Regions from separate parts of the Pseudomonas sp. MPDS genome, predicted to be linked through region 2. Evidence: predicted binding sites of a transcription regulator. Region 2 holds the regulator's gene; the other holds the start of a gene.
The links. Region 2 encodes FliA, which starts transcription of late flagellar genes. Its sites were predicted from a motif close to CTAAAGTTTNNNNNNNNNNNGCCGNTAA; they were not measured.
Positions count from the first base shown of each region.

Region 1 (7,329 bases), 890 kb from region 2:
CCGGCAATCTCCGGGTTGGCCAGAACCATGATGTCGTTGTCGACATACAGTTCGTTGGCCACCGGTGAAACCTGGTTGCTCAGCAGCCGCTGCTCGTTCGCCCCGCGTTCACCCGTGAAGCTCGGCGCGCCGACCAGGGCTGCCCCCGGGCCATACTGGATGATGCCGTCGTTGTTCTTGTCCGCCCAGGCGATCAGCCCCGAATTTTCCCAGGTCTTGAACCATGTTGGCGCGGTGGCGTAGCTGACGTTGGGGATCGAGGTCAGCAGATTGGTGCGCGCGAAAGCCGCCACGGCCGGTGCGGTGGTGTAGAGGATGGCGATGAACAGCAGTGCGTAACCTGCTGACTTGCGCGCATCACGCACTGTCGGGGTGGTGAAGAAACGCACGATCACATGAGGCAGGCCCGCAGTCCCGACCATCAGCGCCATGGTGATGAAAAACACGTCGGTGGTCGATTTGGTGCCGTCGGTATAGGCCGTGAAACCCAGCTCCGCACCCAGCCCGTTGAGCCGCTCGATCACACTCTGGCCGGAGCCGGTGACCTCGCTGATGAAGCCCAGTTGCGGGATCGGATTACCGGTGATCATGATCGAGATGTAGATAGCCGGCACCATGTAGGCAAAAATCATCACGCAGTACTGCGCCACCTGCGTGTAGGTGATGCCCTTCATGCCGCCCAGCACGGAATAGAAGAACACGATGGCCATACCGATCATCACGCCGGTATTGATATCCACTTCCAGGTAACGGGAGAACACGATGCCCACACCGCGCATCTGCCCTGCCACATACGTGAAGGAAATGAAGATCACGCAGATCACCGCCACCACCCGCGCCGTCTGCGAGTAGTAACGCGCGCCGACGAACTCCGGGACAGTGAACTTGCCGAACTTGCGCAGATACGGCGCCAGACACATCGCCAGCAGCACATAGCCGCCGGTCCAGCCCATCAGGTAGACCGAGCCGTCATAGCCGGCGAAGGCGATGATCCCGGCCATGGAGATGAACGAGGCGGCCGACATCCAGTCGGCCCCGGTGGCCATGCCGTTGAGTACCGGGTGCACCCCTTTGCTGGCGACGTAGTACTCGCTGGTGGAGCCGGCGCGCGTCCAGATGGCAATGGCGATATAGAGCGCAAAGGACGCACCGACGAACAGGTAGATCAGGGTTTGGGTATCCATGCTCGTCGGCCTCAGTCTTCGTGGACGTCATATTTGCGATCGAGCTGATTCATCTTCCAGACATAGAAGAAGATCTCGAGCACAAAGACATAGATGGACCCCTGCTGGGCGAACCAGAATCCCAGGGGCGTACCGAAGAAGCTGATGGTGTTGAGCTGGTCAACCAGCAAAATGCCAAAGCCGAACGACACCAAGAACCAGATTGCCAGCAATACCAGCATCCAGCGTAGGTTCTCCGTCCAGTAGGCACGCGCAGCCTGTTGCTTTTGAGTGGACATGGAAATCAACTCCCGTTGTTTTTATTGTTTTCCACTCAAACCGTAGCAGTCGCTGGGCAGAGCGCTAGTACGACTTTCGTCTACCTTCGCCACTCTGGATATTGACATCCGCGTTCCCTCACTTACTGGGACGGGTTAAAGATCGCGGAAACCGCCGCAGTGATATCAAATCGCCCATTTCCCTAAAGCTTTGCCGTGCGCGGTCGAATGTATGCAATCAAAGTGATTTTTTACCCGGGAGCAACGGATGCAGACGCTAAAGGCCTTGTACGAGTCTATCGAGATGCAGTTTTTCGATACGCTCACCAAAAAGCTGTCGAGCCTTTTCCTGCTGGTCGTGGTCAGTGGCTTGCTTTACTGGGTGGCAGTCAGTGCCCGCGCCGACATTGTGCTGCAGTTGCACACTGCGCAACTGGACCCCGCGCTGCTGGGGCAAGTCGAAGGCCGGCTCGACAGCCTCACCCATGCCCTGCTCTTCGGCGCGCTGCTGACGCTGTGCATGATCAGCTTCATGGTCTGGTACTTTCGCCACCTCATCGTGCGCCCCGTCACGGCCATGACCAAGGCCCTCGAGGAGATCGCCAGCGGCGAAGGCGACCTGTCCAAAGACCTGCCCCTGGTGACCCACGACGAAATCCGCGTGCTGGCCGACACTTGCAACCGCTTCCTGGCCAAGCAGCGGGAGATCATCAGTAATGTCCAGGCGCTGACCGTGCACATTGCGGTCGAATCGGCCCGCTCGTTGAAAAACATCAGCGACTCCAGCGACAGCGCTACTCACCAGGCCCGCTTCGCCAAGGAAGTGATGGACCAGAGCAACACCGCCGTAGGTCGCATCGAAGAAGTCTCGCGCCAGACTCAGGGCATTTCCAGCACCACTGCGCAGAACCTGAGCATGGCTCGCGACTCCTATGCAGAACTGCTGGAAGTGACGGGCAACATCAGTGAAATCTCCAGCAGCCTCAATGAATTCGCCACGCTGGTAGGCGCCCTGAACCAACGTTCTTCGAGCATCAAGTCCATCGTTGGGCTGATCCAGCAGATCTCTGCCCAAACCAACCTGCTGGCCCTCAACGCGGCCATCGAAGCCGCCCGGGCCGGTGAAAGCGGTCGGGGGTTTGCCGTGGTGGCCGATGAGGTGCGCACCTTGGCGCAGAATGTCAGCCGGGCTACCGACGACATCTCACGAAACATCGACGCCATGCTCGAAGAAGTCAGTTCCACACATGAACAGACCAACCAGATCAGCCACAGCGCCCGGGAAACCCAGAAAGTCGTGGAGCGTGCCTCGGGCCATTTCGAAAGCATGATCGGCGACTTCGAATCCACCAATGGCAAGTTGGCCGATATCGCGTCCCATATCCAGCTTTTCGCCGAATCCAACACGGGTATCAACGAACGGGTTACGCAGATCCATGCCGACAGCCAGTCGATTGATCAGCGCATGCAACATTCGGCAACGGCTACCCGTGACTTGTCCGGTGTCGCTGAAAAGGTCCAGGCATTGTTGGGCCGGTTCGTGCTCGGCCATGGCAAGCTGGATGCCGCCATCACCCGGGCCAGCCAGTGCCGCGACAACCTCCAGGTCCAATTGGAGGCGCTGCAGCAGGATGGCCTCAACCTGTTCGATCAGAACTACCAACTGATCCCCGGCACCGATCCCAAGCAATACATGACCAGCTACACCGAGCGTTTTGCCCAAGTCTGCCAGGAAGAATGCGACAAACTCACCCGCAGCACCCCGGGCGGCAAAGTCTCATTCATCGTCGACACCAAGGGTTATTGCCCAGTGAACAACAGCTGGGTTTCGAAACAACCGACCGGTGACCGCGCCGTCGACCTGCCGGTGTGCCGCAACAAGCGCATCTTCAACGACCCGATCGGCCTGCGCGCGGCGGGCAACACCCAACGCTTCCTGCTCCAGACCTACCTGCGCGATACCGGGGAAATCATGACCGAGATCGACGTACCGTTCTTCTTCGGCGGCCGCCATTGGGGCAATTTGCGGGTCGGGTTCGATGCAGCGGTGCTGTTGGCAGAGTGATGCATTGCACCTGGTTCGGTGCTGATGCACATCCCGAGGCCACCCCAAAACAACGGTGGGAGCAAGCCTGCTCGCGAAAGCGGTAGATCAGCAAACATCAATGCTGCTGACCTGATGCCATCGCGAGCAGGCTCGCTCCCACAAGGGGTCTGTGGTGTATGCGAACCCAAGGCCACCCCAAAACAACTGTGGGAGCGAGCCTGCTCGCGATGACGGTGGATCAGTCAACATCATCGTAACTGACCCGACGCCATCGCGAGCAGGCTCGCTCCCACAAGGGGATCGGTGGTGTATGCAAATCCCGAGGCCGCCCCAAAACAACTGTGGGAGCGAGCCTGCTCGCGATGGCGGTCGGTCAGTCAACATCATCGTAACTGACCCAACGCCATCGCGAGCAAGCTCGCTCCCACAGGGTTACCTCATCAACCTGAAATCAGTTGATCAACAGCACTTGGGTCCCGCCTTGCCACCGTATCGGGCTTCCTGGCGTTCGCGGAAGAACGCCTCGTAGTCCATCAGCGGTTTGTCCGGGTGTTTGCTTTGCATGTGCTCGACGTAGTTGTCGTAGTCGGGCATGCCGACCATCAGGCGGGCGGCCTGACCGAGGTATTTACCGAGGCGACTCAAGTCATTGAACATCGTTGCAATCCTCGATTCAGGCGTCCGGCACGGCCTGGAAGGGCGCTTCTTTATCCGTGCGTTCCTTGTGACCCCAGGCAGCGATGCCGACCTTGAGCGCGTAGAACAGGATGCTGAAGACCACCAGCAGGAACAACACCGTCAGCGTTGCGTTGGTGTAAGCGTTGTACACCACGTGCTGCATCTGCTCGATGCTCTTGGCCGGGGCCAGGATCTGGCCGGCGGCCAGGGCATCGTTGTATTTGCGCGCCAGGGCCAGGAAGCCGATCGCCGGGTTGGCGTCGAACAGCTTGATCAGGCCCGCCGTGGTGGTGCAGATCAGCAGCCAGACCGCCGGCAGCATGGTCACCCAGACGTAGCGCTGGCGCTTCATCTTGATCAGTACCACGGTGCCGAGCATCAGGGCGATACCGGCCAGCATCTGGTTGGAGATGCCGAACAGCGGCCACAAGGTGTTGATGCCGCCCAGCGGATCGATCACGCCCTGGTACAACAGGTAGCCCCACAGCGCCACACAGCCGGCGGTGGCGATCAGGTTGGCAACCCAGGATTCGGTCCGCTTGAGGGCCGGGACGAACGAGCCCAGCAGGTCCTGCAGCATGAAGCGCCCGGCACGGGTGCCGGCGTCTACCGCCGTGAGGATGAACAGCGCCTCGAACAGGATTGCGAAGTGGTACCAGAACGCCATGGTGTTCTCACCCGGCAACACCGAGTGCAGGATCTGCGCGATCCCCACCGCCAGGGTCGGCGCACCGCCGGCACGGGCCAGGATGGTGGTCTCGCCGATGTCATTGGCCACCGCCTGCAGCGCTTCGGGGGTGATTGCAAAGCCCCAGCTGCTGACAGTCTGCGCCACGCTCACCACATCACCGCCGACGATCGCCGCCGGGCTGTTCATGGCGAAGTACACACCCGGCTCGATCACCGAAGCGGCGACCATTGCCATGATGGCCACGAACGACTCCATCAGCATGCCGCCGTAACCGATGTAGCGGGCGTTGACTTCGTTATCGAGCATCTTCGGCGTGGTGCCCGAAGAGATCAGCGCGTGGAAACCCGAAACCGCGCCACAGGCGATGGTGATGAACAGGAACGGGAACAATCCGCCCTTCCACACCGGGCCCGTGCCGTCGGTGAACTGGGTCAGTGCCGGCATTTTCAGCTCGGGCATGGTGACCAGGATGCCGATCGCCAGGGCGACGATGGTGCCGATCTTCAAGAAGGTGGACAGGTAGTCGCGCGGCGCCAGGATCAGCCAGATCGGCAACACCGCGGCAACAAAACCGTAGCCGATCAGCATCCAGGTGATTTGCACGCCGGTGAAGGTGAAGGCCTCGGCCCAGACCGGGTCTGCGGCCACTTGCCCGCCGAGCCAGATCGAACCCAGCAGCAACAGCACGCCGATGAGGGAGATTTCACCGATGCGGCCCGGGCGGATGTAGCGCATGTAGATGCCCATGAACATCGCGATCGGGATGGTCGCCATCACCGTGAAGATCCCCCACGGGCTCTCGGCCAGGGCCTTGACCACGATCAGCGCCAGCACCGCGAGGATGATGATCATGATCAGGAAGCAGCCGAACAGCGCGATGGTGCCGGGAACGCGGCCCATCTCTTCGCGGACCATGTCGCCCAGGGAGCGACCGTTACGACGGGTGGACAGGAACAGGACCATGAAGTCCTGCACGGCACCGGCCAGCACCACCCCGGCGATCAGCCAGAGCGTACCGGGCAGGTAGCCCATCTGCGCCGCCAGTACCGGCCCGACCAGCGGCCCCGCACCGGCAATGGCCGCGAAGTGGTGGCCGAACAGGATGTGTTTGTTGGTCGGGACATAGTCCAGGCCATCGTTGTTGAGCACGGCGGGAGTGGCCCGGCGCGCATCGAGTTGCATCACGTTATTGGCGATGAACAGGCTGTAGTAGCGGTAGGCGACCAGGTAGATGGCCACGGCTGCGACGACGATCCAGAGGGCGTTGATCGGTTCGCCGCGGCGCAAGGCCACGACACTCAACGCACAAGCTCCCAGAACAGCCACGGCAAACCAGGCAAGGTGTTTAACCAGACGGGTTGTCATTGCGTGTCTCCTGCCGATATCCAGTGGATTGCGGCGATTGTTTTTATAGTGTGCCCCGACTATTCGGAGCCGGCCCAATATCCGTGGAAGCCGTCAATAAATAAATCCGCAGTACTACGTACGGGCCATCTACGTAGTTCTACGTAGATTCTCGTGGAATCCCTCTGTGTGAGCCCATGCAAAGCCAATGCAGGCTAACGACTGTGGGAGCAAAGCTTGCTCGCGATAACGCTGGGTCTGTTGGCAACAGTCCAGGCTGATCCGTCGCGATCGCGAGCAAGCTTTGCTCCCACAGCGTTATGATGCCGACCATTCGCCTCCCCCCGTTGAGTCCGGACAGGAGTACACATGCTGCTCAAACACAAAATCGTCGCCTTGGGAATTCTGCCCCTGGTCCTGGCGATTGCCGTCATCTGCGCCTTGGTGATCTCGCTTAATCGCCAGTTGGGTGATCAACAGGCGCAACTGATCGAAGACAGCATCCTGGCCAGCAAGCGAGCAGAGCTGAAAAACTACGTCGAAATGGCGCAAAGCCTGATCGCCCCGCTGTATAACAACGGCCAGGGCGACGCACGCGCGCAGCAGCAGGTGCTGGAGGAGCTGCGCAAGCTCAGTTTTGGCATCAATGGCTATTTCTTCGTCTACGACCGCCAGGGGCGCAGCCTGATGCATGCCCGGCAGTCCGAACTGGTGGGCCAATACCTCTGGGACATGAAAGATCCCCAGGGGCTGCCGGTGATCCAGGCATTGCTCAAGAGCGCTGAATCCGGCGAAGGTTTCCAGCGCTACGCCTGGAACAAGCCCTCCTCCGGCCAGGTGACCGACAAGCTGGCCTATGTGGTGATGCTGGATCGCTGGGGTTGGATGCTCGGGACCGGGATTTACCTGGAGGATGTCGAGCGCGCCACCCAGCAAGCCCGCGCTGAAGTGGCCCAGGGCATCCACACCACCATGCAGGCCATCGCCGCCATTGCGCTGGTGGCGGTCCTGCTGGTGTTTGCCGGCGGCATGACCCTCAACGTCAGCGAACATCGCTTGGCCGACAAAAAGCTGCAACGACTGAACCAGCGTATCGTCAGCTTGCAGGAAGAGGAACGCGCGCGAGTT
Region 1 is NZ_CP054128.1:3,667,033-3,674,361, forward strand. Features, by position in the region: gene HQ912_RS16115 (sodium:solute symporter family protein) at 1-1,184, opposite strand, end outside; gene HQ912_RS16120 (DUF4212 domain-containing protein) at 1,196-1,462, opposite strand; gene HQ912_RS16125 (methyl-accepting chemotaxis protein) at 1,710-3,506, shown strand; gene HQ912_RS16130 (YbdD/YjiX family protein) at 3,948-4,145, opposite strand; gene HQ912_RS16135 (carbon starvation CstA family protein) at 4,162-6,222, opposite strand; gene HQ912_RS16140 (cache domain-containing protein) at 6,571-7,329, shown strand, end outside.
Region 1: a site for FliA is predicted at 1,645-1,672, ahead of HQ912_RS16125 (methyl-accepting chemotaxis protein). Genes of this name have one in related genera too.

Region 2 (7,329 bases):
AACCTTGTACTTGCCTTCGTTGACCGACGAGATCGAATACATGACCACGAAAAAAGCGAACAGCAGCGTGATGAAGTCGGCGTAAGAGACGAGCCAGCGTTCATGGTTGACGTGTTCTTCACGATGCCTGCGACGTGCCATTTTCCATGTCTCCCATCAGTCCATGAAGCCCTGAAGCTTCAACTCAATGGAACGCGGGTTTTCACCTTCGGCGATCGACAGGATCCCTTCCAGCAACATTTCGCGATAACGCGACTGGCGCAACGCAATGGACTTGAGCTTGGCGGCGATCGGCAGCAGCACCAGGTTGGCACTGGCCACACCATAAATGGTCGCGACGAAAGCCACGGCGATACCACTGCCCAGTTGCGACGGATCGGCCAGGTTGCCCATCACGTGGATCAGGCCCATCACCGCACCGATGATGCCGATGGTCGGCGCATAGCCACCCATGCTTTCAAAGACTTTGGCCGCTTCGATGTCACGGCTTTCCTGGGTGTAGAAATCCACTTCCAGGATGCTGCGGATGGCTTCCGGCTCAGCGCCGTCCACCAACAGTTGCAGGCCTTTGCGCGAATAGTTGTCGGGTTCGGCGTCGGCCACCCCTTCCAGGCCCAGCAAACCTTCCTTGCGGGCGGTCAGACTCCAGTTCACCACGCGGTCGATGCCACCGGCCAGGTCGACACGTGGCGGGAACAGAATCCAGATGAGCACCTGCATGGCGCGCTTGAAGGCGCTCATGGGCGACTGCAACAGCGCCGCGCCCACGGTGCCGCCGATCACGATCAACGCCGCCGGGCCGTTGGCCAAGGCCCCCAGGTGACCGCCTTCCAGGTAATTGCCACCAATAATGGCGACGAACGCCATGATGATGCCGATCAGGCTGAGCACATCCATTACAGGCACGCCTCGACCAGATGTCTACCGATGTCGTCCAGCCCGTACACCGCGTCGGCCAGATCCGCTTTGACAATCGCCATCGGCATGCCATAGATCACGCAACTGGCTTCATCCTGGGCCCAAATGGCGCTGCCGCCCTGCTTGAGCAGGCGCGCGCCTTCGCGACCGTCGGCGCCCATGCCGGTGAGCACCACCGCCAGAACTTTGTCGCCGTAGGATTTAGCGGCGGAGCCGAAAGTGATGTCCACGCACGGTTTGTAATTGAGCCGCTCATCGCCGGGCAGGATTTTCACCGCGCCGCGACCATCGATCATCATCTGCTTGCCGCCTGGCGCCAACAGCGCCAGGCCCGGACGCAGGATGTCGCCATCCTCGGCCTCCTTGACGCTGATACGACACAGCTTGTCCAGACGCTCGGCGAACGCCTTGGTGAAGGCCGCGGGCATATGCTGGATCAGCACGATCGGCGCCGGAAAGTTGGCCGGCAACTGGGTCAGGACCCGCTGCAACGCCACCGGGCCGCCGGTGGACGTACCAATAGCGACCAGTTTGTAGGCTTTGCGCTTGGGGGCCGGCGACGATGACGTACTGGCGGGCGCGGAACGAGCTGGCGCTGGGGCCGGGGCACTGCGCGCTGGGGCCGGATTGAAGCTGCCCGATGAAGCCGGGGCTGGTGCAGGCGCTGGCGCAGGTATGCTATAGGCACCGACACGCCGGTTGCTGCGGGAAATACTGTGGACCTTCTCGCACAGCAACTGCCGAACCTTGTCGGGGTTGCGCGAAATGTCTTCGAAATTTTTCGGCAGGAAATCCACCGCCCCGGCGTCCAGCGCATCGAGGGTCACCCGGGCGCCTTCATGGGTCAGGGAGGAGAACATCAATACTGGGGTCGGGCAGCGCTGCATGATATGCCGCACCGCCGTGATGCCATCCATCATCGGCATCTCGTAGTCCATGGTGATCACGTCCGGCTTGAGCGCCAGCGCCTGATCGATTGCCTCTTTGCCGTTGGTCGCCGTACCGACGACCTGAATACTCGGGTCCGCCGAGAGAATTTCCGAGACGCGGCGGCGGAAAAACCCCGAATCGTCCACCACCAGGACTTTAACTACCATAAACACTCCGTTAGACGAGACGCGGCTGCGGGCCGCGCCCCTCCAGAATCAAATACGCCGTGCGGCGTAACGCTTGAGCATGCTTGGCACATCGAGAATCAACGCGATGCGACCGTCGCCGGTGATGGTGGCGCCGGACATGCCCGGGGTGCCCTGGAGCATCTTGCCTAGCGGCTTGATGACCACTTCTTCCTGGCCCACCAACTGATCGACGACGAAGCCGATCCGCTGGGTGCCCACCGAAAGGATCACCACATGGCCTTCACCCTGCTCGACATGAGCGGCGGAGCTGACCAGCCAGCGCTTGAGGTAGAACAGCGGCAGTGCCTTGTCCCGCACGATCACCACTTCCTGGCCGTCCACCACGTTGGTGCGCGACAGGTCGAGGTGGAAGATTTCGTTGACATTGACCAGCGGGAAGGCGAATGCCTGGTTGCCCAGCATCACCATCAGGGTCGGCATGATCGCCAGGGTCAGCGGGACCTTGATGACGATTTTCGAGCCCTGGCCCTTGGTCGAGTAGATGTTGATCGAACCGTTGAGCTGGGAAATCTTGGTTTTCACCACATCCATGCCCACGCCACGGCCCGACACGTCGGAAATCTCGGTCTTGGTCGAGAACCCCGGGGCGAAGATCAGGTTGTAGCACTCGGTGTCGCTCAGGCGGTCGGCGGCATCCTTGTCCATCACACCGCGCTTCACCGCGATGGAGCGCAGTACGTTCGGGTCCATGCCTTTGCCGTCGTCGGAGATCGACAGCAGGATGTGGTCGCCTTCCTGCTCGGCGGCCAATACCACCTTGCCGCTGCGGGGCTTGCCTGACTCTTCGCGCTCTTGCGGCGACTCGATACCGTGGTCGACCGCGTTGCGCACCAAGTGGACCAGTGGATCGGCCAGAGCCTCGACCAGGTTCTTGTCCAGGTCGGTCTCTTCGCCCACTAGTTCCAGGTTGATTTCTTTCTTGAGCTGGCGCGCCAGGTCGCGAACCAGGCGCGGAAAGCGCCCGAAGACTTTCTTGATCGGCTGCATCCGGGTCTTCATGACCGCCGTCTGCAAGTCAGCCGTGACCACGTCCAGGTTCGACACGGCCTTGGCCATGGCTTCGTCCTGGCTGTTGAGGCCCAGGCGCACCAGGCGGTTACGCACCAGCACCAGTTCGCCGACCATGTTCATGATCTCGTCCAGGCGAGCGGTGTCGACCCGTACAGTGGTCTCGGCTTCGCTGGCCGGCTTTTCCGCCGGCGCGGCCGCCGGTGCGCGGGCTGGCGCCGGGGCGGCGGCAGCAGGCTTGGGTGTCTCAGCCTTCGGTTCCGGTGCCTTGGCGGCGGGTTTGGCCGCGGCCTTCTCCGCTGGCGCAGCCGCTGTGGCAGTGGCGGCAGGCGCAGTGGCTGTTGAGGCGGTGCCGACTTCGCTGAACTTGCCCTTGCCGTGCAGTTCGTCGAGCAGTGATTCGAATTCGTGATCGCTGATCAGGTCGCTGCCCGCTGCGGCGGCGGCAGGCTTGGCTGGGGTCGGCGCGGAGGCGATAGCCGAATCCAGTGCGTCCACGGCGAAGTTACCCTTGCCGTGCAACTGATCGAGCAAAGCCTCGAACTCATCGTCGGTGATATCGGAGTTGTCGCCCGCCGCTTTCGGGGCGGCCGGAGCACTCGGGGGGGCGACGGCATCCACGGCGAACTGGCCCTTGCCGTGAAGCTGATCGAGCAGCGACTCGAACTCGGCGTCGGTGATTTCATCGCTGGCGGCGGCATCGGCGGCCGGCGCAGCCGGGGCAGCAGGCGCTGCCGGAGCCTGGGCTTGAGCCTTGACGGCGTTCAGCGAGTCCAGCAGTTGTTCGAATTCGTTATCGGTGATGTCGCCTGATTCCTCGGCGACCGGTTCCTCAACCACTGGCGCGGCTACCGGTGCAGCTTCGTCAGCCGACTGCGGCTCGGCCAGGCGCGACAGCGCGGCGAGCAGCTCAGGCGTAGCAGCGGTGATCGGCGAGCGCTCGCGCACTTCACTGAACATGCTGTTGACCGCATCCAGCGCTTCGAGCACCACGTCCATCAATTCCGAGTCAACGCGACGCTCACCCTTGCGCAGGATGTCGAACACGTTTTCGGCAATGTGACAGCACTCCACCAGCTCATTGAGCTGGAGGAAGCCGGCGCCTCCTTTTACAGTGTGGAAACCGCGAAAAATTGCATTGAGCAGATCCGCATCATCAGGTCGGCTTTCCAGCTCGACCAGCTGTTCGGACAGTTGCTCTAGAATCTCGCCGGCCTCAACCAGGAAATCCTGAAGGATCTCTTCATCGGCGCCGAAGCTCATTAATGGGTGCTCCTAGAGGTCTAAAACCTAAAATCCAAGGCTGGACAGCAAATCGTCCACATCGTCCTGACCGGACACAACGTCTTCTCTTTTATCGGCATGAATTTGCGGACCTTCACCCTGAGAGAGATGTTTTTGTGGATCTTTTTCAGCGAGCATCGCTTCACGGTCGTGTTCGATGCCTGCAAAGCGGTCTACCTGGCTGGCCATCAACACCAGTTTGAGCAGGTTGCTTTCCACTTCGGTGACCAGTTGGGTCACCCGCTTGATCACCTGGCCGGTCAGGTCTTGATAGTCCTGAGCCAGCAGAATGTCGTTGAGGTTGCTCGCCACGGCGCGGTTCTCAGCGCTACTGCGCGTCAGGAAACCGTCGACCCGACGGGCCAGCTCGCGAAACTCTTCAGCCCCGACTTCGCGCCGCATGAAGCGACCCCAGTCGGTGCTCAAGGCCTGGGCTTCATCGCTCAGGCCATTGACCAGCGGCGTTGCGTTCTCCACCAGGTCCATGGTGCGGTTGGCCGCGGCCTCGGTCAGCTTGACCACATAACCCAGACGCTCGGTCGCGTCGGTGATCTGCGAGACCTCCTCGGCCTGCGGCATGTTCGGATCGATCTGAAAATTGACAATCGCGCTGTGCAGTTCACGCGTGAGCTTGCCCACTTCCTGATACAGACCGCGGTCACGGGTCTGGTTGAGCTCATGGATCATTTGAACCGCATCGCCAAAGCGGCCTTTCTCAAGGCTGTCGACCAGTTCGCGGGCATGTTTTTTCAGGGTCGATTCGAAATCACCCATTGAAGATTCGTTATCCATAGCTCCCCCGTGGCGCCGTTAACCGATGCGTTCGAAGATTTTTTCGATCTTCTCTTTCAACGCCTGGGCCGTGAAGGGTTTGACCACGTAGCCGTTCACACCGGCCTGGGCCGCTTCGATGATCTGCTCGCGCTTGGCTTCGGCAGTGACCATCAGCACCGGAAGGTGCTTGAGTTTTTCGTCGGCGCGCACATGGCGCAGCAAGTCGATACCGGTCATGCCGGGCATGTTCCAGTCAGTCACCAGAAAGTCGATGCTTCCGCTGTTGAGAACCGGAATGGCAGTGGTGCCATCGTCGGCCTCGACCGTGTTGGTGAACCCAAGGTCACGCAACAGGTTTTTTATGATCCGCCGCATCGTTGAGAAGTCATCAACGATGAGGATTTTCATGTTCTTGTCCAATTCGACCTCCAAGCAGTCTTAAACGCGCCCAGCACCTGAACGCGCCATTTCAATCAATCCGGCACAACACTCGACAACGGTCTGGAGGACAACAGAGAAAGACTGGCTCAGCACATGCCAGGCCAGCCTCGTTCGCAGTGTCCCCACACTGCTGTCAGCGCGCTCGCCACTCCCCCAAACGCCCCCGCAAACGGGCCGCGCACTGGCTGTGTAACTGGCTGACCCGCGATTCGCTGACACCCAGGACCTCACCGATTTCCTTGAGGTTCAGCTCTTCGTCGTAGTACAGCGCCAAGACCAGTCGCTCACGCTCCGGCAAATTGGCAATCGCATCCGCCAGCGCGCTCTGGAAACGCTCATCTTCCAGGTCACGCGATGGCTCCATGTGAGCACTCGCGCCGTCCTCGTGCAGCCCTTCGTGTTCGCCGTCCTGCAGCAGGTCGTCGAAACTGAACAGGCGACTGCCCAAGGTATCGTTCAAAATCCCGTAATAATCATCGAGACTCAATTGGAGTTCGGCCGCAACCTCGTGATCTTTAGCGTCACGCCCGGTTTTAGCTTCAATGGCGCGAATGGCGTCACTGACCATGCGGGTATTGCGATGCACCGAACGCGGCGCCCAATCACCCTTACGGACTTCATCGAGCATCGCCCCGCGAATGCGAATACCGGCATAGGTCTCGAAACTGGCGCCCTTGCTCGCGTCGTATTTGTTCGACACTTCGAGCAGGCCGATCATGCCCGCCTGGATCAGGTCTTCAACCTGGACACTGGCCGGCAAGCGCGCCAGCAAGTGATAGGCGATACGCTTGACCAGAGGCGCGTATCGCTCAATCAATTCGTACTGGGCGTCCCGTGCCGATTTCTTGTAGAGATGGTTGTAACCGCTGGCTGTCATAACACGGGCCCTGCTGTTTGTTGCACGAGACGCTCGACGAAAAACTCCAGATGCCCGCGAGGGTTGGCTGGCAGTGGCCAGGTATCAACCTTCTGGGCAATAGCCTTGAACGCCAGTGCGCATTTGGAACGGGGAAAGGCTTCATAAACCGCACGTTGCTTCTGGACGGCCTTGCGTACGCTTTCGTCGTAGGGCACAGCGCCGACGTATTGTAGGGCGACGTCCAGGAAACGATCCGTGACCTTTGTCAACTTGGCGAACAGGTTGCGACCTTCCTGCGGGCTCTGGGCCATGTTGGCCAGGACGCGGAAGCGGTTCATGCCGTAGTCACGGTTCAATAACTTGATCAGGGCATAGGCGTCGGTGATGGACGTCGGTTCGTCGCAGACCACCAGCAAGACTTCCTGGGCAGCGCGTACGAAACTGACGACCGAATCACCGATACCGGCAGCGGTGTCGATCACCAGCACATCGAGGTTGTCACCGATGTCGCTGAAGGCCTGGATCAGGCCGGCGTGTTGAGCCGGGGTCAGGTGAACCATGCTCTGGGTGCCCGAGGCAGCCGGCACGATGCGAATCCCGCCCGGCCCTTGCAGCAGCACGTCGCGCAGTTCGCAGCGGCCCTCTATCACGTCCGCCAGCGTGCGCTTGGGCGTGAGCCCCAGCAGCACGTCGACGTTCGCCAGGCCCAGGTCGGCGTCCAGCAGCATGACCCGTCGGCCAAGCTCTGCCAGAGCCAGGGACAAGTTCACTGACACGTTAGTCTTGCCGACGCCACCTTTGCCGCCGGTCACCGCGATCACCTGTACGGGATGCATGCTGCCCATGTTCGTTCTTTACCTTGTCTTACTTAGACGGAGGCCACATTACTGGCTGCGCGCTCGCATG
Region 2 is NZ_CP054128.1:4,558,377-4,565,705, forward strand. Features, by position in the region: gene motD (flagellar motor protein MotD) at 1-141, opposite strand, end outside; gene HQ912_RS20005 (flagellar motor protein) at 157-897, opposite strand; gene HQ912_RS20010 (chemotaxis response regulator protein-glutamate methylesterase) at 897-2,015, opposite strand; gene HQ912_RS20015 (chemotaxis protein CheA) at 2,064-4,328, opposite strand; gene HQ912_RS20020 (protein phosphatase CheZ) at 4,356-5,141, opposite strand; gene HQ912_RS20025 (chemotaxis response regulator CheY) at 5,160-5,531, opposite strand; gene fliA (RNA polymerase sigma factor FliA) at 5,698-6,441, opposite strand; gene fleN (flagellar synthesis regulator FleN) at 6,438-7,268, opposite strand.